DNA from 4 places in the Pseudomonas sp. CP4 genome. Region 4 is predicted to be linked to each of the others. Evidence: predicted binding sites of a transcription regulator. Region 4 holds the regulator's gene; each other region holds the start of a gene.
What was found. Region 4 encodes FliA, which starts transcription of late flagellar genes. Its sites were predicted from a motif close to CTAAAGTTTNNNNNNNNNNNGCCGNTAA; they were not measured.
Positions count from the first base shown of each region.

Region 1 (5,695 bases), 1.2 Mb from region 4:
CCGCCAACTCAATCTCACCGCTGTCGGCGAGCGCTATTTGCGCCACTGTCAGGCGATGCTGCTGGAAGCGGAAATGGCTGACGAAGCCGTGGCGAGCATGTCCAGCGAACCTCGCGGGCGCTTGCGGGTGTCGTGCCCGACCGGTCTGGCCCATGAAATGCTGCCGACGGTGATCAGCGACTTTCTTGGCAAATTTCCCCAGGTGCAACTGGAGGTCGTGCTGCTCAACCGCCGAGTCGATCTGGTCACCGAAGGCATCGATGTCGCTTTGCGCGTGCGCGATCACGGTGATGAAGACCCGTTGCTGGTCACCCGGCGCTTGCGTCAGGCCCAGGCGGTAGTGATCGCCAGTCCGGCCTTTATGCAGGGCAAGACCATCAATCATCCGCAGGACTTGAAAGCCCTGCCAGTGCTCGGCGCCCTGGAAGCCGATCGCATGGTCCACGTGCGTCTGCTCGATCAGCAGGGCAAAAGCGTCGATCTGAGCATGGAAGCGCGGCTGGGCATCGATGATTTTGTCGTGCGCAAGGCCTGCGTGCTGGCTGGTCAGGGTTTCACCGTGCTGCCGATGATGTTCTGCGAGACCGAACTGCGTAACGGCACGCTGGTGCAGATGCTGCCGGAATGGTCATTGCCTGGCGGCTGGCTGCAAGCGGTGTACCCGCACCGGCGCGGGGTAATGCCGGCGGTGCGCGCATGGATCGATCACTTGGTCGAATCGTTCAATGCCTGCGGGGAGCGGTTGTTATGAAACAGGGAAAAATGAGCGAAACCGAGGTAGCCGCATTTTGTCTGGCTCTGCCGGGCGCGCGGGAAGATTACAAATGGGGCGGCGTGCGGGTGTTCTCGATCGCCGGCAACAAGATGTTTGCCTTGCAGGGATTACGCGGCGATTCGCTGGCGTTCAAGGTCGACAAGGATCTGTTTCTCGGCCATTGCGACCGCCCGGGGGTTCATCCGGCGCCGTATCTGGCGCGGGCGCAGTGGATCATCATGCACCCGCCCTACCCGCTGAGTGCCGAGGAATTGCAGGCGCTGTTGCAGCGGTCGCATCAACTGGTGGTGAGCAAGTTGCCTAAAAAAACGCAAATCGGCCTGCTTTTGTAAGCACGCAAATCCTGTGGGAGCGAGCCTGCTCGCGAAGGCGGTTTGTCAGGCGACTCATCAGCGAGGATGAGATTGCTTTCGCGAGCAGGCTCGCTCCCACAGGGGATTTTCGGTGGACGTTAAATCAGCGACAGCAAGTTCGATCCGAGAAAAATCTGGTCAATCCAGAACACCTGATGCAGCAGCACGATCACCCAGAACAGAATCTGAAACGACACCTTGCGCGTCTTGTGCCGAAACACTTGCTGGGCGATCAACGCCCCCGGCCAGCCGCCCGCCAGTTCTACCGCGTGCAGGATGTTTTCCGGGGTGCGCCACGCATCGGCGCGGGCCTTGCGCTTGTCGGCCCAATACAGAAAAAACGCCAGCACACTGACAATCCCGTACGCCGCCAGCGGCACCCGCGAGAGGCCACTGAGCCACATGGACAGTGAGCCGAACAGCGGCAGCGCGCAGACGATCAACAGCACCACAAGCTTCAACTTCACATGCTGAAGGCGCCCGCCAGAAGCTCGTCCTTGCGGGCGCTGCGCGCGCGAATCGTTCATGGCTTGGCCGCCGACCAGTCCACCCAGCCGAACTGCCAGGTCGCCAGAATGAACAGGCCGAACGCTATTCGGTACCAGGCAAACGCTGCATAGCTGTGGTTGCCGATGAACTTGAGCAAACCGCGCACAGCGATCATGGCGAAAACAAACGCGGTGACGAAACCAATCGCGAACACCGGGAAATCCGCTGGCACAAACAGATCGCGGTATTTGTAGCCCGAATATACCGCCGCACCCACCATGGTCGGCATGGCGAGGAAGAACGAAAACTCGGTTGCAGTCTTGCGCGACAGGCCGAACAGCAAGCCGCCAATGATCGTCGAACCGGAGCGCGAAGTGCCGGGAATCATTGCCAGGCATTGCGCGAAACCGATTTTCAGCGCATCGGTCCAGCGGATCTCGTCAACGGTTTCGGCGTGGACTTCATGCTGACGTTGTTCGGCCCACAACATGATGATCCCACCAATGACCAGCGCCGCCGCTACGGTGATAGGGTTGAACAAGTATTCGTGGATCAGATCGGCAAAGATCACTCCGAGCACCACGGCGGGCAAAAACGCGATCAGCAGATTAGCCGTAAAACGCCGTGCACTCGGCTGGGTCGGCAAGCCGATCACCACGTCGAGGATCTTGCGGCGAAACTCCCAGACCACCGCGAGAATCGCGCCGAGCTGAATGATGATGTTGAACGCCATGGCCCGCTCGCCGCCGAAGTTCAGCAAGTCGGCGACGATGATCTGGTGTCCGGTACTCGAAATGGGCAAAAACTCCGTCAGCCCTTCTACAACTCCTAGTATCAGTGCCTGCAAGGCAGTCCAAAGATCCATCAATCCCCCAGAGAGCGATGCGCGACGGCATGCCCCGATAGTATTTTTAGCGTTCACTGCGTTCACTGCGTTCAGCGTAGCTGGTTAAAGCTGTACCGATTCCGCGCGCACAGGATCCACACGAAACGGTAAAAATTCCGTGAAATGTCAAAACCGTGTTCAGGTTTTTGCGCGCGGGGCCGAAATCCTAACAGACAAGCCTTAATAGCGCTCCCCGCGCTGCATGGCTTGGCTGGCGCAGTCCCGAGCACTCAGCGGTGGCTGGATGCTGGCGATCATTTATTACAAGAACAAGAATCCGGAGTGACAGCGTTATGAACAGCTTGCGCAGTGTGTCGATCAGCCGACGCTTGTGGCTCATCTTGATCGTGGCGATGGTCATGTTGCTGACCTTGGGCGTGCTGATGCTCAAGCAGATCCACGACGACCTCTACCACGCCAAGGCGCAGAAAACCCAGCATGTGGTGCAGACCGCCAGCGGCCTGCTGAACTATTACCATGGCCTGGAAACCGCCGGCACCCTGACCAGGGACGCGGCGCAAAAGCAGGCACTGACCGCGATCCGTGGCCTGCGCTATGACCAGAGCGACTATTTCTGGATCAACGACCTCACGCCCGTGATGGTCATGCACCCGACCAACCCCAAACTCGAAGGCCAGAACCTCTCGGCGATCCGCGACCCGGACGGTTTTGCGGTGTTCAACGAGATGGTCGCCATCGCCAAGGCCAAGGGCGCGGGCATGGTCAATTATCGCTGGCCGAAACCGGGAGCGACTGATCCCGTAGCCAAGACCTCATATGTGAAGCTCTTTGAGCCGTGGGGCTGGGTGATCGGTTCCGGTGTGTACGTCGACGATGTGCAGGCCGAATTCCAGGGACAGATGATCAAGGCCTCGGCAATCGGCCTGGCGATTGCGCTGATCATGGCGCTGCTGGTGATTCTGATCGCGCGCAGCATCGTTCGTCCGTTGCAGGAAACCGTGAACGCCATGGCCAACATCGCCAGCGGCGAAAGCGACCTGACCCGCAGCCTCGATACCCACGGCAAGGATGAAGTCACCGAGCTTGCCCATCACTTCAATGCCTTCACTGCCAAATTGCGCCGAGTGATTGGAGACTTGCAGGTCTCGGCCAGCGCTTTGGGTCAGTCTTCCAGCGAACTGGGCAATGACGCCTCGCAAGCGCAGCAGCGCAGTCAGCAGCAATCGCAGCAGATGGAACTGGTGGCCACAGCGATCAACGAAGTCACCTACGGCGTGCAGGACGTGGCGAAAAATGCCGAACACGCCGCCGCCGAAATGCGCGATGCCGAAGCGCAGGCGCGACAGGGCCAGATCAACATTGACGGCAGCCTGCAACAGATCGACAAGCTTTCCGGGACCATCGATCAAGCGGTTGAGGTGATTCGCACCTTGGCTGCAGAAAGTACGCAGATCGGCAGCGTTCTGGAGGTGATCCGTTCGATTGCCGAACAGACCAACCTGTTGGCGCTTAATGCGGCGATTGAAGCGGCGCGTGCGGGTGAACAGGGTCGCGGGTTTGCCGTGGTCGCCGATGAGGTCCGGTTGTTGGCGCAGCGTACACAGAAATCGACAGCGGAGATTCAGTCGATGATCGAGCGTTTGCAGAACCACTCCGAGGCTGCGGTGAAGGTGATTGGCGACAGCAGCAAGGCCTCGCAATTGACCATCGAACAGGCGGGACTGGCCGGCGCGAGTCTCAGTGCGATTGGCCAGGCGTTGCGCAATCTCAACGGTCTGAATGCTTCGATCGCCAGCGCCACGTTGCAACAGGCCCATGTAGTTGAGGACATCAACCAGAACGTCACCCAGGCGGCCGGCCTTTCGCATAGCACCGCGTTGGCGGCGGAACAATCCAGTGCAGCCAGTCTGCGGCTTGGGCAGCTGAGCGAACAGCTCAACGGGTTACTGCGCCAGTTCAGGGTCTGACCCATAACCTGTGGGAGCGAGCCTGCTCGCGAAAGGGCCTGTCCAGTCGACATCTTCTTCCACTGACTGGCCCGACGCCTTCGCGAGCAGGCTCGCTCCCACAGGGTACTTCTGTGTCTGGGCGAATGCAGTACAATCCGCCCCCTTCTCGACTTCCCCAGGGATCCGCCATGTCCGGGCTTGAACTGTTCGCCGCTGCCCTCGGTGTCATCGCCGTGTGGCTGACGGTCAAACAGAATCCGTGGTGCTGGCCGATCGGGCTGGTCATGGTGTTGCTCTACAGCTGGATCTTCTTTGAGGTGAAGCTGTATTCGGACATGTTGCTGCAAGTGATCTACGCCGCGCTGCAAGTCTACGGCTGGTGGCAGTGGACCCGCGCCGGGACGATGCATGACGGGCGCCAAGTCACCCGCCTCGACGCGCGCTCAATTCTGCTCGGACTCAGCGTCGGGGCCATCGGCAGCCTGCTGCTGGGCGCCGCGATGGCGCACTGGACCGACGCCGCCCAGCCGTGGCTCGATGCCGCGCTTACTGGTTTCAGCCTGGTTGCACAACTGTGGATGGCGCAGAAACGCTTGCAATGCTGGGCGCTGTGGTTTGTCCTCGATGTCATTTTTGTAGGCCTGTTCATCTATAAAGGCCTGTACCTGACCGCAGGCCTCTATGGGTTGTTCACTCTGCTCGCCGTTGAAGGCTGGCGTGAGTGGCGCGCCGATCCGGCGTTGCGCACATGAAAGTCGTAGTCCTTACCGGCCCGGAATCCACCGGCAAGAGCTGGCTGGCGGCGGGATTGGAGCAGCGTTTCGGCGGCGTTCGCGTTGATGAATATGTGCGTCGGTTCATCGAAGACAATCCCCGCGACACCTGTTTGGCGGATATTCCTGCTATCGCCCGAGGCCAGTTGCGCTGGGAAGATCAGGCGCGAGCGCAGCAACCCTCCCTGCTGATCCTCGACACTCACCTGCTGAGCAACATCCTCTGGAGCCAGACCCTGTTCGCCGCTTGCCCGGGCTGGCTTGAAGCCGAGTTGCTCGCGCGCCACTACGACCTGCACCTGCTGCTATCGCCGCAACAAGTCGACTGGGCCGAAGACGGCCAACGCTGCCAGCCGGATCTTGACGATCGCATGGCGTTCTTCGAAGCCACTCGCGACTGGTTGATCCAGCATCAACAGCCACTGCAAGTTATCGAAGGCAACTGGGTCGACCGCCAGGCCCAAGCCTTTGCGGCGGTCGAGCGTCTGTTGTCCGCCTGAGCCACCACA
Region 1 covers NZ_CP180489.1:315,359-321,053, forward strand. Annotated here, with positions in the region: gene ACMYUN_RS01220 (LysR substrate-binding domain-containing protein) at 1-751, shown strand, start outside; gene ACMYUN_RS01225 (MmcQ/YjbR family DNA-binding protein) at 748-1,107, shown strand; gene ACMYUN_RS01230 (DUF1294 domain-containing protein) at 1,227-1,655, opposite strand; gene ACMYUN_RS01235 (undecaprenyl-diphosphate phosphatase) at 1,652-2,482, opposite strand; gene ACMYUN_RS01240 (methyl-accepting chemotaxis protein) at 2,797-4,431, shown strand; gene pnuC (nicotinamide riboside transporter PnuC) at 4,602-5,165, shown strand; gene ACMYUN_RS01250 (AAA family ATPase) at 5,162-5,686, shown strand.
Region 1: ACMYUN_RS01240 (methyl-accepting chemotaxis protein) is a predicted target of FliA. The motif match lies at 2,641-2,668, and genes of this name have one in related genera.

Region 2 (5,695 bases), 2.8 Mb from region 4:
CGCAACGCCAAGGGCGGTGACAAGGACGCTGTGGTTCAGAAGGCACTGCTCGAGCAATTGATCGCGCACTTCACCGAAGCCAAGCCGGCACGCAGCCTGATGAAGAACATGAGCGCGGATGAGAAAGCCGTTATCAAGGGCTTCCACCTGCTGACCACCAAACCGGTCATGTACATCGCCAACGTTGCCGAAGACGGTTTCGAGAACAACCCGCACCTGGACGTGGTCAAGGCCATCGCCGAAGAAGAAGGCGCCATGGTCGTTCCGGTGTGCAACAAGATCGAAGCGGAAATCGCCGAGCTCGATGACGGCGAAGAGAAGGACATGTTCCTTGAGGCTCTGGGCCTGGAAGAGCCTGGCCTGAACCGCGTGATCCGCGCCGGCTACGAAATGCTGCACCTGCAGACCTACTTCACCGCCGGTGTCGAAGAAGTCCGCGCCTGGACCGTCAAGGTCGGTGCCACCGCACCACAGGCCGCTGGCGTGATCCACACCGACTTCGAAAAAGGCTTCATCCGTGCCGAAGTCATCGCCTACAACGACTTCATCCAGTACAAGGGCGAAGCCGGCGCCAAAGAAGCCGGCAAATGGCGCCTGGAAGGCAAGGATTACATCGTCAAAGACGGCGACGTGATGCACTTCCGTTTCAACGTCTAAGCAACAGCCGGGCAAGAAAAAGCCGCGTTTGATACGCGGCTTTTTTGTGCCTGAAATTCAGTGACTGAGTACATTTCCCTGTGGGAGCGAGCCTGCTCGCGAATGCGGCGTGTCAGCTAAGCATTCGTCAACTGACCCACCCATTCGCGAGCAGGCTCGCTCCCACAGTTCGATTCGTCTGATCAGGCCTTTTTAGTACGCGGCAGGAAGATCGCCAACACACCAAACAACGGCAGGAACGAGCACAGGAAATACACGTACTCAATCCCGTGCACATCCGCCAGATGCCCGAGCAGCGCGGCGCCAATCCCGCCGAAACCAAACATCAGACCGAAGAAAATCCCGGCAATCATCCCGACATTACCCGGCACCAGTTCCTGCGCGTACACCACGATCGCTGAGAACGCCGAGGCGAGAATGAAGCCGATCACCACGCTGAGAATGCTGGTCCAGAACAGATCGACATGCGGCAGGATCAAGGTGAACGGCGCGACGCCGAGGATGGAAAACCAGATCACTGCCTTGCGTCCGATCTTGTCGCCAATCGGTCCACCGAAGAACGTCCCCGCCGCCACTGCGCCCAGGAAAAGGAACAGATGCAATTGCGAACTGGCCACCGACAGGTCGAATTTCTCGATCAGGTAGAAGGTGAAGTAGCTGGTAAAACTGGCCATGTAGAAATACTTGGAGAACACCAGCAGCCCCAGCACCACCAGCGCACTGGTCACCCTGCCCTTCGACAAGCCGTGCGTCGCCGCCTGGCCGGCCTTGAGCTTGAACAGGTTGAGGTGATTGGCGTACCAGCGGCTGATGCGGTACAGCACAAACAGCGCAAACACTGCGAACAGACCGAACCACGCCACATTGCCCTGGCCGAAGGGAATGATGATCGCCGCCGCCAGCAACGGGCCGAACGCGGAGCCGGCATTGCCGCCCACCTGAAAGGTCGATTGCGCCAGACCAAAGCGGCCGCCCGAGGCCAGCCGCGCCACACGCGAGGCTTCCGGGTGAAAGGTCGACGAGCCAATGCCGATCAGCGCCGCCGCCAGCAGGATCAGCGGGAAGCTGCCGACCACCGACATCATCAGAATGCCGATCAAGGTACACACCGTGCCCGCCGGCAACAGCCACGGTTTCGGGTGGCGATCAGTGTAATAACCGACCCACGGCTGCAACAGCGACGCGGTCAACTGGAAGGTCAAGGTGATCAGGCCGACCTGGGTGAAGGTCAGGCCATAGTTGGCTTTGAGCATCGGGTAGATCGACGGCAGCACCGACTGGATCAGGTCGTTGATCAAATGCGCCAGCGCCACCGCGCCGATGATGCGCATCACCAAGGGGCTGCTTTGCGGAGCAGCGGTCGCCGAGGCAGCGGCGGTCTGAACGTTGCTGATAGCCATGAAAATTTCCGGACAGCAGATGAGTGCCCGCAGGCAGGTGCGTCAATGTGCCATTTTTCGGTGCGCTCGCGCTATCCCCTTAGGCAGCTAACTAACTGACTGGTCGTCGACTGCAAGGTGATAGCGCAACGCCATGGTCTGAATCTTGCCTTGCTTCTGCCCTTGAACACGATCGCCTTACAAAGGCGCTCGACAATGGGAAGTTTCGCTACAGAGCCGGCCTACAGAGCGGGCATGGGTGAACTTTCGAGGCCTTTTAGAGGGCACAGGTCGCAGCCCAAAGGTTCGCGATGCACGCCAATGGTGCGTGGTGTCCAGAGGAGTCATGAGGCATGCAGGCTTTCCTTTCACCGGGGATCAAATTGCTGGGGCGGTTTGGCTTCGCAGGTAAATTCCAATTGTTGTTTCTGCTGTTCATTCTGCCGCTGGCCGGCAGCCTGTTGATGATCGGCCATGACTATCGCGAGAAGCTCAATCTGATCTCCGGCGAACGTGCCGGTGTGCGTCAATTGCTCGCGCTGGATGCGCTGGACAACCTGCTCGCCGCGCAACGCGACCGCGCCGCCCGCTGGCGCGCCACCGAGACCAATCGTCAGCCGACACCGGCCACCCTCGCCGCCATGGCTGCCTTCGATGGCGTGCAACCGGCGGTGCTGCAAGCCACCACCGAGCTGGGCAATGCCCTGAACCAGCAAGGCGCCGACGGCGCAATCCTCGAGCGCTTTCAGGCGCTGCAAACCGCACTCAATGGCCTTGATTCGAAAAGCCTCAGCAGTGTCGGCTGGTGGCCGGACGGTTATGACCGCTTCACCAATGCCCTGGGCGCGCTGCAAGCTTTGCGCGAGCAGATCGTCATGGACAATCGCCTGACCCTAGCGCCGTGGCTGGAAACCTACTTGCTGACGCAGATTTCCACGCAACACGCACCTGACCTGATCGAGCGGGTCGGGCGTCTCGCCGCAGTCGGCCAGGCTTCGGTGGTCTCCGGGCAGTTCACCCTGCAGAGCCGCCTGCAGTTGCGCGACCTGCGCAGCCGCATCGGCGACGCCCGCGAGCAACTGGTGAAAACCGCCGGCCTGCTGGAGGCTCGTCTGCCAGTCGAGCTGCAAGCCTGGGCCGGTCAGTATCACGACAGCCTGAAACACCTCGACAGCGGCCTGAAAGTCCTCGACGACGGTGTGTTTGGCGGCAGCATCAACCTCAAGCCAGAGGACTTCGAACGCAGCCTCGACGCGCTGCTCACCGACCTCGCTTCCCTGCGCCAGCAGTCACTGGTCGCGCTGGATCAGCGGCTCGATGCGTATTACAGCTCGGCGATCCGCCAGTTCATTCTTGTCGCCGCAATCTTCGGTTGCCTGCTGCTGGCCGCGTTGTACCTGTTCGTCTGCCTGCAAGCCTCGATCCGCCGCAGTGCCAGCGGCATCACCTTGCTCGCTGAGGCCTTGCGCGACGGTAACCTGAGCCTGCAAGTGCCGGTGGTGGGGCGCGATGAGCTGGCAGCGATCAGCACCGCGCTCAACGTCGCCGTGGTGCAACTGCGCAGCAGCATGCTCGGCGTCGACCACGAGACCTCGCAGTTGAGCAACGCGGTACGCAGCCTCAACCAACACTCCAGCGGCGCCCTCGGTGAAGTTGAGGCGCAGCAGTTGCAGATCAGCCAGATCGCCGCTGCCGCCACCCAATTGGCCGCGACCTCGCAAGGCGTCGCGCAGAGTTGCGAACAGGCTTCCGGCAGCGCCCAGCAAACCCGACGCATCGCCGCCGACAGCAGCCGCGACAGCCAACGCACCACGGCCAGCATTCAGCAGCTCAATCAGCGCCTGAACGACACTGCCGCCGCGCTCGGCCGGGTCAGCGAGCAAGGCCAACAAATTCAACTGGTCGTGGACACGATTCGCGGCGTCGCCGAGCAGACCAACCTGCTCGCGCTCAACGCCGCCATCGAAGCCGCCCGCGCCGGCGAACAGGGTCGCGGCTTTGCCGTGGTCGCCGACGAGGTGCGCAGCCTCTCGCAACGCACGCAATCGTCCACGGCGCAGATCGCCGGCACTGTCGACAGTCTGCGCGCCACGGTCAACGAAGCGGTGAGCCTGATGGAAGCCGCCTGCGGTCAGGCGCAATCGGATGCCGAAGCGGTCACCGGCCTCGGCGAACGCCTGGGAGAAATCGCCAGCGCCGTACAGAGTGTCACCGACACCCTGGCGCAAATCGCCACGGCGGTTGAAGAACAGGCCAGCACCGCCGACGAAGTCAGCGGCAATATCCAGCAGGTCGATCAAGCGGCGGTGCGTTTGCTTGAAGGCGCACGCGCGGTTAACCTCGCGGCGGACACCTTGAGCCAGGGCAGCGAGGCCCTGAGCGCAAATACCGCCAGATTCCAACTGCGCTGACGCCCTCCCCGGCCCCAATTTTCGGGGCTGGAGGATAAGCGGTTGAAAACAGGAAGAAATATTTTCGATTTACGCTTGACGCTTTGCCATTTCAGGGGAATAATGCGCGCCACTTGGCTACATAGCTCAGTTGGTTAGAGCATAGCATTCATAATGCTGGGGTCCGGGGTTCAAGTCCCTGTGTAGCCACCAAGTACTAAAAACGGCTTACCGAAAGGTAGGCCGTTTTTTTATGCCTCGAGAAAAGTTGCGCTCTGCTTCACTCGCAACCTACCGCTTAATGTCAGCGGATCAATTCCACGTTCCCCCATCAGAGAAATGCCGCAGGGAAAAAATCAGAAAGCCCGACATCGAGCCGGGCTTCTTACCACGGTGGATCACGCTGCTGTGTGTTCCTGATCATCCTGACTGTGAGCGACCACCTTCGACAAACCGAGCCCCACAGCAGACAGCACCTTCGGTAGCGTAGAAAGGCCTGGGTTTCCATCTGCTGAAATTGGCGGTAAAGATTGCCTCTATTGAGTCCGGTTGCGTTGGAGACAGCGGCAAAACCGCCTCTCGCTTCCACCACACGTCGCACCGCGGTGAGAAACACAGACTCACCGCCCTCTTCATCAATTTCTTCCAATGCTGCAACGAGATATTCGAGAGCGAAATTCTCGTTCGTGCGCAGCATTTCGAGAACACTGTCCTCGTGATTGCTTACGCTTTTCATTGAGCGACCTCTTCAGGGCCTTCCAGATTTCTTTTGATTGGTCGATGTCGTGTTGCTGCCTTTGTTTTGTTCCACCGCCCAGCAAAAGTGAAGCCCCTCCTGGGAACCGTACAGAAACCATCCTCAGGCAACGCCGTGTAGGCTGTCGACCTGAATAATCTGTATGAGAAATCCGGCGGTCGCGACGGCGATAGGTGCCCACCTGGCTTTGGGACGTCTGGCCGGCGGCGTTTTTTTGCAACAGCGCCTGAACTGGGCCATCCGTGGCGCCGGCGGGCCGGCCAGCGTGTTCGTGCTGGAAATGCTGCCGAGCAAAATGGCCGACGGCACGCTTCACACCGACTAAGAACCAAGAAGATCGCACCATCCGAGTTACCGCTTTCGCGAGCAGGCTCGCTCCCACAAGGGCATCGTTTTCGGCCAATCGATTGGCGCGGCCGCTGAGCGGGAGTGCTGTAATCCTCACGCAGTTTGCACCCCGCCGGCCCGCTCGATAAAGTCCCCCAAGACTTTTACCCCACGGACGGAGAGCC
Region 2 covers NZ_CP180489.1:4,314,252-4,319,946, reverse strand. Annotated here, with positions in the region: gene ychF (redox-regulated ATPase YchF) at 1-657, shown strand, start outside; gene ACMYUN_RS19415 (MFS transporter) at 840-2,057, opposite strand; gene ACMYUN_RS19410 (methyl-accepting chemotaxis protein) at 2,390-4,447, shown strand; tRNA gene ACMYUN_RS19405 (tRNA-Met) at 4,563-4,639, shown strand; partial or broken gene ACMYUN_RS19400 (DNA-binding protein) at 4,825-5,162, opposite strand; gene ACMYUN_RS19395 (hypothetical protein) at 5,326-5,508, shown strand.
Region 2: ACMYUN_RS19410 (methyl-accepting chemotaxis protein) is a predicted target of FliA. The motif match lies at 2,196-2,223, and genes of this name have one in related genera.

Region 3 (5,695 bases), 2.1 Mb from region 4:
GAGGTGACTTTGCCCGGGGTCGGCTGCGACCAGTAAAGGGCAAAGCGGCCCTTGTCGTTGCTGCCCAGCTCAGCCTGGTCGGCGAACAGTTCGTCCTTGCCGTCCAGTGCATTGGCTTCGAACACCAGCGACAGGCCAAGCAGGTCCGGGTTGGCTTGCAGCGCGGATTTGACCTGACGGGTCATGTCCTCGCGCAGGTCGAAAGCATCGAGGAAGCGCTTCTCGGCCTGCTCACGCAAAAACAGCACCTGCCGCGAGAAACCGTGGCCGTATTGATAGGCGTCCATGAATTGCTGGCGAATGCCGGCGGCCTGCACTTCACCTTGCGATTCAATCCGCGCCTGCGCCGACTCGGTGAGCATCTCCATGCTCGAGGCCTTGACCAGCGCCGAGCTGTGTTCCATGCGATACAGCGAAAGACCGACCAACAGGGTCACGATACCGGCCAGGCAGAGGCCGGCGAGCAGGGTGATTTTCCATTGGATGGAAAGTTGTCTGAGCGACATGGAAATATCCTTATCCGATAAATATCTGAGACTTTGCACTGTAGCGGCCGCGTTTCGGCTTTCTTTATGTCGTGAGCGCAATATGACCGATTGCCGCATGCGGGGCCTGTGGTCCTGTGGTCCTGTGGCGAGGGGATTTATCCCCGTTCGGCTGCGAAGCAGTCGTGACACCTGCGTATAGGGTTGATTTGAAGTTTGCCGGGGGCGGCTTCGCCACCCAACGGGGATAAATCCCCTCGCCACGGGGCTTTGACACCGCCGTCACTCTGCGGCACAGTGCGCGCCCTCTAATAAGACCCTCTTTGCAAATCCGCCGGCCAACCCGGGGCGGACTCATCCTGTCTGGCGGTGTGTTTTCACCCGCAGTGTTTTTTGAGGTAGTGAAATGAATGCAGTCATAGCAGCCGTCGGCGTCATGCTGATCCTCAGCCTGTCGCGCGTGCATGTGGTGATCGCGCTGATCGTCGGGGCGCTGGTCGGTGGCCTGACCGGTGGTCTGGGCATCGACGCAACACTCAAGGCCTTCAACAGCGGCCTGGGCGGCGGCGCGACAGTGGCGTTGTCCTACGCTTTGCTCGGCGCTTTCGCCGTAGCGATTGCCAAATCCGGCCTGGCTCATGCGCTGGCCGACAAGGCCCTGGCCATGGTGGATCGGCAGCATGCAACCGGCGGCGGTAACGTCAAATGGCTGCTGATCGGCCTGCTGTGGGTGGTGGCGATTGCTTCGCAGAACATCCTGCCGATCCACATCGCATTCATTCCGCTGCTGGTGCCGCCACTTCTATATGTACTGACCAAGCTGCAACTCGATCGCCGTTTGATCGCCTGTGTCATGACCTTCGGCCTGATCACCCCGTACATGTTCCTGCCGGTGGGCTTCGGCAACATTTTCCTCAACGAAATCCTGCTGGCCAACGTCGCCCGCAGCGGCGTCGACATCAGCGGCATCAATGTCACCCACGCCATGGGCATTCCGGCGCTGGGCATGGTCTTCGGCCTGGCGATGGCGTTCATCAGCTATCGCAAGAAGCGCGTTTATGACTTGGCCAAAATCGAACAGGTCGAGCAGACGGCGGTGCAGTACAACCCGTTGAGCCTGATGATCGCCGGTGTGGCCATCGCTTCGGCATTCGTGGTGCAGTTGCTGCTGGACTCGATGATTATCGGCGCGCTGGTCGGGTTCCTGATTTTCTCGTTCTCCGGCATCGTCAAATGGCGCGAGACCGATGACCTGTTCACCGAAGGCATGAAAATGATGGCGATGATCGGCTTCATCATGATCGCCGCCTCAGGCTTTGCCGAAGTCATGAAGGCCACCGGGCAGGTGCAGACGCTGGTCGAATCGTCGGCGGCGTGGATCAATCACAGCAAAGGCGTGGGTGCCTTGTTGATGCTGCTGGTGGGCTTGCTGGTGACCATGGGCATCGGCTCGTCGTTTTCCACCGTGCCGATTCTGGCGGCGATCTTCGTGCCGCTGTGCATGCAACTGGGCTTCAGCCCGATCGCCATCGTCTGCATCGTCGGTACGGCCGGTGCGCTGGGCGATGCCGGATCGCCGGCCTCGGACTCGACCCTCGGCCCGACCTCGGGTTTGAACATCGATGGCCAGCATCACCACATTTGGGACACCGTCGTACCGACTTTCCTGCACTACAACCTGCCGCTGCTGGTGTTTGGCTGGGTCGCGGCGATGGTTCTCTAAACGCCCCACCAACCCCTGTGGGAGCGATGTTTCAAGATTCAACTTTTGCTCCGGCGTGCCGTTAAAGCCTTTAACCACGCCAACAAAATCAAAAGAGTGAGTCCCCCGATGCGCCTGAGTCTCAAGGCTAAAGTCCTGTCCCTTGCCGTTCTGCCGGTGCTGCTCTTTGCGCTGGTCATCAGCGTGACCACGCTGTTCATCCTCCAGGAACAGGCGCGCAAGGAGGTCGAACAGACCCGCGAGCGGCTGCTCAGCGACGCCAAGGCCACCCTGCAAAGTTACGTTGCCGTGGCCATGACCACGATCAAACCGCTGTATGACGCCGCCGCACCGGGCGACGACGCGGCGCGCGCCCAGGCAATCAAACTGCTCTCGGGCATCCGCTACGGCAAGGACGGTTACTTCTTCGGCTACGACTCAGAGACCGTACGCCTGTTCAAGGCCAACGACCCCGACGGCGTGGGCAAAAGCTTCAAGGACAACCGCGATCCGAACGGCGTCTACGTCAACCTCGGCCTGGTCAAAGTGGCCAAGGACGGCACCCACTATCTGCAATACAGCTCGCCGCTGCCGGGCAACGCCAAGGTGCTGGTGCCGAAACTCGGCTACACCGAATACCTGCCGAAGTGGGACATGGCGGTGGGTACTTCGGTCAACCTCGACGGCATCGAAGCGCAAGTGGCGCAGGTCGAGGCGCAGGTGCAGGAGCGCGTGCAAGGCTTGGTGCTGAGCATTGTCGGTGTTGCGGTGCTGGTGCTGTTGGTGATCGCGGCGGCGGGCATGCTGCTGGCCAACACCATTCTGCGCCCGCTGACCCTGATGAAAGCCAACCTCGACGACATCGCCGCTGGCGAGGGCGACCTGACCCGGCGCCTGAACATCACCAGCCAGGACGAACTCGGCGAACTGGCCGGCTCGTTCAACCGCTTCGTCGACAAGATCCACGGCCTGGTGCGGCAGATCACCGAGATGACCACGCAACTCACCGGGCTGGTCACCCAGGTCTCGGAACAGGCGCAGCGTTCCGATCAGGCGATGGAGCGTCAACGCCACGAAACCGATCAGGTCGCCACGGCGATCAACGAAATGTCCGCCGCCGCCCAGGAAGTGGCGAAGAGCGCGCAAAACGCCGCCGTCGCCGCGCAGCAGACCGACGAAGAAGGCCAAAGCGCCAAGCGAGTGGTCGCGGGCAGCATCAAGCAGATTCATGCATTGGTCGACGACATCCGCAACAGCGGCGTGTCGCTGGACAGCCTGCAGCAGGACGTCAGTTCGATCGTTGGCGTGCTTGGGGTGATCCGTTCGATTGCCGAGCAGACCAACCTGCTGGCGCTCAACGCCGCGATCGAAGCGGCACGCGCCGGTGAGGCCGGTCGTGGCTTTGCGGTGGTTGCGGACGAGGTACGCGCACTGGCCAGCCGCACGCAGATCAGCACTCAGGAAATCCAGGGCATGATCGACCGCTTGCAGGCCGGCACGCAGCAGGCAGTTGAGGCCATGCGCCGTTCCAGCGAGGCTGGCGATGGTACTTCGCAGCAAGCCAATCAGGCCGGTGCATCGCTGGATGCCATGGCGCAGTTGATCGCCACGATCAACTCGATGAACGCGCAGATCGCCAGCGCAGCGGAAGAGCAGACGGCCGTGGCCGAAGAAATCAACCGCAGCGTGCATCAGATTGCGGTGGCGGTGGACAGCGTCGCCGATGAAACGCAACTGGGCGCGCAGACCTCGCGCAGTCTGGCGGAGCTGGGGCAGCGGTTGGGCAAGCTGGTCGGGCAGTTCCGTATCTGAAGATTCACGATAATCCATTGTGGGAGCGGGCTTGCTCGCGAATGCGTTGTGTCAGACCCCCAATGGGTTGCATGGCACACCGCATTCGCGAGCAAGCCCGCTCCCACATTTGAGTTTCTGTAGCCTTCAAGTCTGGTCCCAATACGGGATTTCACCGAAGCATTCGATGAAGAAATCGATCACCGTCCTTACCTTCACCGACAGCCGCCGGCTCCCGGGCCACAGCACCGCGATCTGCTGCGGTTCCAGACTGTTCGACACCTGATACCCCCCCAGTACCGGCACCAGCGTGCCCTCGCGTACCGCTTCGCCAATCAGCCACGACGGAAACATCACCAGCCCCAGCCCTTGCTGAGCAGCCTGGGTGAGGGTGTCGGCGTGGTTGCCGGTGATCGGGCCTCTGACCGTGTACGGCGTCCAGTCCTCGCCATCACCGCGGAAAAACCAGCGCTGCTGACCGGCCGCGCCTTTGTAGGCCAGGCACTGATGTTGCGCGAGTTGGTCGGGATGCTGCGGTGTGCCGTAGCGTTTGAGATAGGCCGGGCTGGCGGCGACCTGAAAGCGGTGCGGCGCGAGAATGCGTGCCTGCATGCTCGAATCGTGCAGCGCGCCGATGCGAAACAGCAGGTCGGCGCCTTCCTGTAGCGGGTCGACGTAATGGTCGGTTTGCTGGATATCCAATTGCAGCTTCGGATAGCGCGCGCAGAGCTCGCCCAGCCAGGGCGTCAGATGGCGTTGGCCGAACACCACCGGGGCATTGATGCGCACCAGTCCGGTGGGTTCGCTTTGCTGTTCCTGCAGCGCCTGTTCGGCTTCTTCCAGTTGCGCCAATAGCAGCCGCGCATGGTGGCCGAGCGTGCGCCCGGCTTCGGTCGGGGTGACGGCGCGAGTGTGGCGGTAGAGCAATTGCTGGTTCAGCGCCTGTTCCATCAACTGGATCTGCCGCGAAATCGAGGAGGGCGCAACGCCTTCGCGGCGGGCGACTTCGGAAAAACTGCCGTGGTCGAGGACCGCCACAAACAGCCGTAGCGCTTTGAATCCGAGTTCGTTGAGCCCGTGCATGCCGTGTCTCGCTGTGCGTGTTGCGCAAAAGTGTTGTCCGGATGCTCCCATTTATCGCACAGCGGCGCCAGCCGATAATCCGCGCCATTGTTTTTGAGCGTGGAAGGTCAGGTATGCAGTCGTTGGATGAGGGATTGGTCGCCGCACCGGTGAAAAAATCGATGTTGCGTCTGCTGTTGCTGCCGCTGGTGATCCTTGCCGGCATGGGCTTGTCGGTCGAGGCCGGGTTGCTCGGGCCGCTGGGTGAGCAGGTCGGGCATTTGTGGGCGACGTTGAGCATCTTCGGCGTGGGTTCGGCGATTCTGTTTTTGCTCCTGCTGTTTGCCGGTCCGCAAAAAGGTCCCGCGCTGACCGAACTGCCGCGCTGGCAGTTGATCGGCGGTTTTCTCGGGCCGATCTACGTGGTGGTGCTGACGCTCGCGACGCCGCACATCGGCATTGCCATGACGATGATTGCGATTTTGTCCGGGCAGGTCGGCAAGAGTGTGCTGATCGACCATTTCGGCTGGTTCGGCGCGACGCGCAAGAAGGTCAACGGCGAGCGCTGGCTGGCGTTGGGCTTGATTGTGGTGGCTTTGGTTCTGATTGCGCGGGGGTGAGTGATGGGTCTGGTGATTTTGTTGGCGGTGGTGGT
Region 3 covers NZ_CP180489.1:5,402,516-5,408,210, forward strand. Annotated here, with positions in the region: partial or broken gene ACMYUN_RS24335 (HAMP domain-containing protein) at 1-605, opposite strand, end outside; gene ACMYUN_RS24340 (Na+/H+ antiporter family protein) at 892-2,208, shown strand; gene ACMYUN_RS24345 (methyl-accepting chemotaxis protein) at 2,317-3,999, shown strand; gene ACMYUN_RS24350 (LysR family transcriptional regulator) at 4,126-5,061, opposite strand; gene ACMYUN_RS24355 (DMT family transporter) at 5,175-5,660, shown strand; gene ACMYUN_RS24360 (DMT family transporter) at 5,664-5,695, shown strand, end outside.
Region 3: ACMYUN_RS24345 (methyl-accepting chemotaxis protein) is a predicted target of FliA. The motif match lies at 2,246-2,273, and genes of this name have one in related genera.

Region 4 (5,695 bases):
CCGCAGCCGGTGCAGCAGCGGCGGCCGGTTTCGGCGCCTCGGCTTTCGGCTCAGGCTTGGCCGCAGGTTTCGGCGCAGCAGCAGCCGGAGCTTTCGCCGCTGGCGTGGCGACGCTCGAGGCAGAGCCGGCAGTCGCGGCGCTGGCGTCAAACTTGCCTTTGCCGTGCAATTCGTCGAGCAGCGATTCGAATTCGTGATCGCTGATCAGGTCGCTGCCGGCCGCAGCGGCTGCCGGTGCAGCAGGGGCTGCCGGCGCCGAAGCAATGGCCGATTCCAGCGCGTCAACGGCGAAGTTGCCCTTGCCGTGCAACTGATCGAGCAAGGCTTCGAATTCGTCGTCGGTGATGTCCGAACTGTCGCCTGCAGCAGGCGCGGCCGGAGCCGCTGCTGCTGGCGCCGGAGCGACCGCATCGACAGCGAACTGGCCTTTGCCGTGCAGCTGATCGAGCAGCGATTCAAACTCGGCGTCGGTGATTTCATCGCTGGCGGCCGTGTCGGCAACCTGCGCCGGAGCAACAGCAGCAGCCGGGGCCTCGGCCTGAGCCTTGACGGCATTCAGCGAGTCCAGCAGTAGTTCGAATTCGTTATCGGTAATGTCGTCCGATGCGCTTTCGGCCACCGGCTCTTCCACCACTTCTACCGGTGCGGCCACGGCTTCATCCGCCGATTGCGGCTCGGCCAGACGCGCCAGCGCGGCCAGCAGTTCCGGCGTCGCAGCGGTGATCGGTGCACGTTCACGGACTTCGCTGAACATGCTGTTCACCGCGTCCAGTGCTTCGAGCACCACGTCCATCAGTTCTGCATCAACGCGACGCTCACCCTTGCGCAGGATGTCGAACACGTTTTCGGCGATGTGACAGCACTCCACCAGCTCATTGAGCTGAAGGAAGCCGGCGCCCCCTTTTACAGTGTGGAAACCGCGAAAAATTGCATTGAGCAGATCTGCATCATCCGGGCGGCTTTCCAGCTCGACCAGTTGTTCGGACAGTTGCTCAAGAATCTCGCCGGCCTCAACCAGGAAATCCTGAAGGATCTCTTCATCGGCGCCGAAGCTCATTAATGGGGTGCTCCTACAGGTCTAAAAACCCAAAAAACCCGAATTCCGAAACTCTAGAATCCAAGGCTGGATAACAAATCGTCCACATCGTCCTGACCGGACACAACGTCTTCTCGTTTATCGGCATGAATCTGCGGACCTTCACCCTGCGAGAGATGTTTTTGTGGATCTTTTTCAGCAAGCATTGCGGCGCGGTCATGTTCGATGCCCGCAAAGCGGTCGACCTGACTGGCCATGAGCACGAGTTTGAGCAGATTGCTTTCGACTTCGGTGACCAGTTGGGTCACACGCTTGATCACTTGACCTGTGAGGTCCTGGTAATCCTGAGCCAGCAGGATGTCGTTGAGGTTGCTCGACACCGCACGGTTGTCCGTGCTGCTGCGTGACAGAAAACCGTCGACCCGGCGCGCCAGTTCGCGGAACTCTTCAGCCCCGACCTCGCGACGCATGAAGCGGCCCCAATCGGCGCTCAAGGTCTGCGCTTCATCAGCGAGACTGTTGACCACCGGCGTGGCGCTTTCCACCAGATCCATGGTGCGGTTGGCCGCGGCTTCCGTCAGCTTGACCACATAGCCCAGGCGTTCGGTGGCGTCGGTGATTTGCGACACTTCCTCGGCCTGCGGCATGTGCGGATCGATCTGGAAATTGACGATCGCACTGTGCAGTTCACGTGTGAGCTTGCCCACTTCCTGATACAGGCCGCGGTCACGGGTCTGATTGAGCTCATGGATCAGTTGCACCGCGTCGCCGAACTTGCCTTTTTCAAGGCTCTCGACCAGTTCGACCGCGTGTTTTTTCAGAGTCGATTCGAAATCGCCCTGTGATGATTCGTTATGCTCCATAGCTCCCCCGCGCATTCATCAGCCGATGCGTTCGAAAATCTTCTCGATTTTGTCTTTCAACGCTTGAGCCGTGAAAGGTTTGACTACGTAACCGTTCACACCGGCCTGAGCGGCCTCGATGATCTGCTCGCGCTTGGCTTCAGCAGTCACCATCAACACCGGGAGGTGCTTGAGTTTTTCATCGGCGCGCACGTGACGCAGCAGGTCGATACCGGTCATGCCCGGCATGTTCCAGTCCGTTACCAGAAAGTCGATGCTGCCGCTGTTGAGCACCGGAATGGCGGTTACGCCATCGTCGGCCTCGACGGTGTTGGTGAACCCAAGATCGCGCAGCAGGTTCTTGATGATCCGCCGCATCGTTGAGAAGTCATCAACGATGAGGATTTTCATGTCTTTGTTCAATTCGACCTCCAAGCAGTCTTAAACGCGCCCAGCACCTGGACGCGCCACTTCAATCAATCGGCATAGCACTCGAAGTTTGTCTGGAGCACAACGGATCGAGACCGGCGCCGTTCATCACCGCACCAGCCTCGTTTCGCAGTGTCCCCACACTGCCTTCAGCGCGCTCGCCACTCCCCCAAACGCCCCCGCAGACGGGCCGCGCACTGGCTGTGTAACTGGCTGACCCGCGATTCACTGACGCCAAGGACTTCACCGATTTCCTTGAGGTTCAGCTCTTCGTCGTAGTACAGCGCCAACACCAGTCGCTCACGCTCCGGCAAATTGGCAATCGCGTCCGCCAGCGCCGCCTGGAAGCGTTCATCTTCCAGATCGCGTGACGGCTCCATATGAGCACTCGCGCCATCCTCGTGCAGCCCTTCGTGTTCGCCGTCCTGCAACAGGTCGTCGAAACTGAACAGGCGACTGCCCAAGGTGTCATTCAGAATCCCGTAGTAATCGTCGAGACTCAATTGGAGTTCGGCCGCAACCTCGTGATCTTTAGCGTCACGGCCGGTTTTAGCTTCAATCGAGCGAATCGCGTCGCTGACCATCCTGGTATTACGGTGAACCGAGCGTGGCGCCCAATCCCCTTTGCGCACTTCATCGAGCATCGCGCCGCGGATTCGAATGCCCGCGTACGTTTCGAAACTGGCGCCTTTGCTGGCGTCGTATTTGGTCGAGACTTCCAGCAAACCGATCATCCCGGCCTGGATCAGGTCTTCGACCTGCACGCTGGCCGGCAGGCGTGCCAGCAAGTGATAGGCAATGCGCTTGACCAGTGGCGCGTAGCGCTCGATCAGTTCGTATTGCGCGTCACGCGCCGACTTTTTGTAAAGATTCATGCCACTGGCGGTCATATCACAGGCCCTGCGGTTTGCTGCACGAGACGCTCGACGAAAAATTCCAGATGCCCGCGCGGGTTGGCCGGCAGCGGCCAGGTGTCGACCTTCTGGGCGATGGCCTTGAAGGCCAGCGCGCACTTGGAACGGGGAAAGGCTTCGTAGACGGCGCGCTGCTTCTGCACTGCCTTGCGCACGCTTTCGTCGTACGGCACGGCGCCGACGTATTGTAGGGCGACGTCGAGAAAGCGATCCGTGACCTTGGTCAACTTGGCGAACAGGTTGCGCCCTTCCTGCGGGCTCTGCGCCATGTTGGCCAGCACGCGGAAGCGGTTCATGCCGTAGTCGCGATTGAGCAACTTGATCAGCGCGTAAGCGTCGGTGATCGAAGTCGGCTCGTCGCAGACCACCAGCAACACTTCCTGGGCGGCGCGCACGAAACTGACTACCGAGTCACCAATGCCCGCAGCGGTGTCGATCACCAGCACGTCGAGATTGTCGCCGATGTCGCTGAACGCCTGGATCAGGCCGGCGTGCTGCGCAGGACTCAGGTGCACCATGCTCTGCGTGCCGGAGGCCGCCGGCACGATGCGAATCCCGCCCGGGCCCTGCAACAGCACGTCGCGCAGTTCGCAACGGCCTTCGATGACGTCGGCCAGTGTGCGTTTGGGTGTCAGCCCCAGCAGAACGTCGACGTTCGCCAGGCCCAGATCGGCGTCCAGCAGCATGACCCGACGGCCAAGCTCTGCCAGCGCCAGGGACAAGTTCACTGACACGTTAGTCTTGCCGACGCCACCTTTGCCGCCGGTCACCGCGATCACCTGTACGGGATGCATGCTGCCCATGTTATTTCTTTACCTTGTCTTGCATAGACGGAGGCCACATTACTGGCTGCGCGTTCACGATCGGAACAATGCGTGGCAGACCATCGATGTAGGTACAAAAACTGTTCATGATTACCTCAGCCAACCTGCTTGGTCGGGCTGTGATAGATATCAGCGAACATGTCAGCCATGGCTTCTTCGCTGGGTTCTTCCTGCATTTGCACGCTGACGGCGCGGCTGACCAGTTGATGACGGCGCGGCAGATGCAGATCATCCGGAATCCGTGGGCCATCGGTCAGGTACGCGACCGGCAATTCATGACTGATCGCCAGGCTCAACACTTCGCCGAGACTGGCCGTTTCATCCAGTTTAGTCAGGATGCAGCCGGCCAGCCCGCAACGCTTGTAACTGTGATAAGCGGCGGTTAGAACCTGTTTCTGGCTGGTGGTTGCCAGGACCAGATAATTTTTTGAGCGAATGCCACGCCCGGCCAGGCTCTCGAGCTGCATGCGCAACGCCGGATCGCTGGCTTGCAGGCCGGCAGTATCGATCAAAACCACGCGTTTGCGTAGCAGCGGATCCAGCGCCTGAACCAGCGACTGACCCGGATCGACGTGCGTCACCGGCACGTTCAGGATGCGTCCGAGGGTTTTCAGTTGTTCCTGCGCGCCGATGCGGAAGCTGTCCATACTGACCAGCGCAACATTCTGCGCGCCGTACTTGAGCACATAACGCGCGGCGAGCTTGGCCAACGTGGTGGTCTTGCCCATGCCGGCGGGGCCGACCATGGCAATCACACCGCCCTCTTCCAGCGGCTCGACTTCCGGTACGGCGATCATCCGCGCCAGGTGCGCCAGCAGCATGCGCCAGGCCTGACGGGGTTCTTCGATATCGGTGATCAGTGCCAGCAGATCGCGCGACAGCGGGCCGGACAGGCCAATGCGCTGCAGACGGCGATACAGATTGGCCTGGGCCGGACGGCTGCCTTGCAGCTGATTCCAGGCCAGGGTGCCGAGCTGCACTTCCATCAGCTCGCGCAGGCTGTTCAATTCAAAACGCATCGAATCCAGGGCACGCGGATCGACACCCGCCGAGGCCTGCGCAGGCGCTGCGGCCGGGCGCGTCGGTGCGGCGTAGGTCGGCTCGCTCAGCGGTTCGGCAGCAGTCAGCGGCAGGCCTGCGGTCAACGGCAGCCCGGCGAACAACTGCTGATTGGTGTTGCCGTCGGCTTCGCCACGCAGGCTCAGTTCAGCCTGGGCGGTGACGATGCGCGACTGGGTCTTGCGCAGCTCGTCTTCGAGCTCCATATTCGGAACCCGTGGCGCCAGCGCCGACAATTTGTAATCCAGAGCCGCCGTCAACTCGACGCCGCCGGCAATGCGGCGATTGCCGATGATGGCGGCATCAGCGCCCAGCTCATCGCGAACCAGCTTCATGGCCTGACGCATATCGGCGGCGAAAAAACGCTTAACTTGCATAAACCACTACCTCAGCCGTTGGGCCCTACTGTCGCAACGATGGTCACTTGCTTGTTGTCCGGTACTTCCTGGTAGGCCAGCACGTGCAGCCCTGGGACTGCGAGGCGGCCAAAGCGCGAGAGCATCGCGCGAATCGGGCCTGCTACCAGCAGGATCACCGGTTGGCCTTGCATTTCCTGCCGCTGGGCCGCTTCGATCAACGAACGTTGCAGCT
Region 4 covers NZ_CP180489.1:1,547,121-1,552,815, forward strand. Annotated here, with positions in the region: gene ACMYUN_RS06845 (chemotaxis protein CheA) at 1-1,057, opposite strand, end outside; gene ACMYUN_RS06850 (protein phosphatase CheZ) at 1,111-1,899, opposite strand; gene ACMYUN_RS06855 (chemotaxis response regulator CheY) at 1,918-2,289, opposite strand; gene fliA (RNA polymerase sigma factor FliA) at 2,457-3,197, opposite strand; gene fleN (flagellar synthesis regulator FleN) at 3,194-4,024, opposite strand; gene flhF (flagellar biosynthesis protein FlhF) at 4,141-5,481, opposite strand; gene flhA (flagellar biosynthesis protein FlhA) at 5,493-5,695, opposite strand, start outside.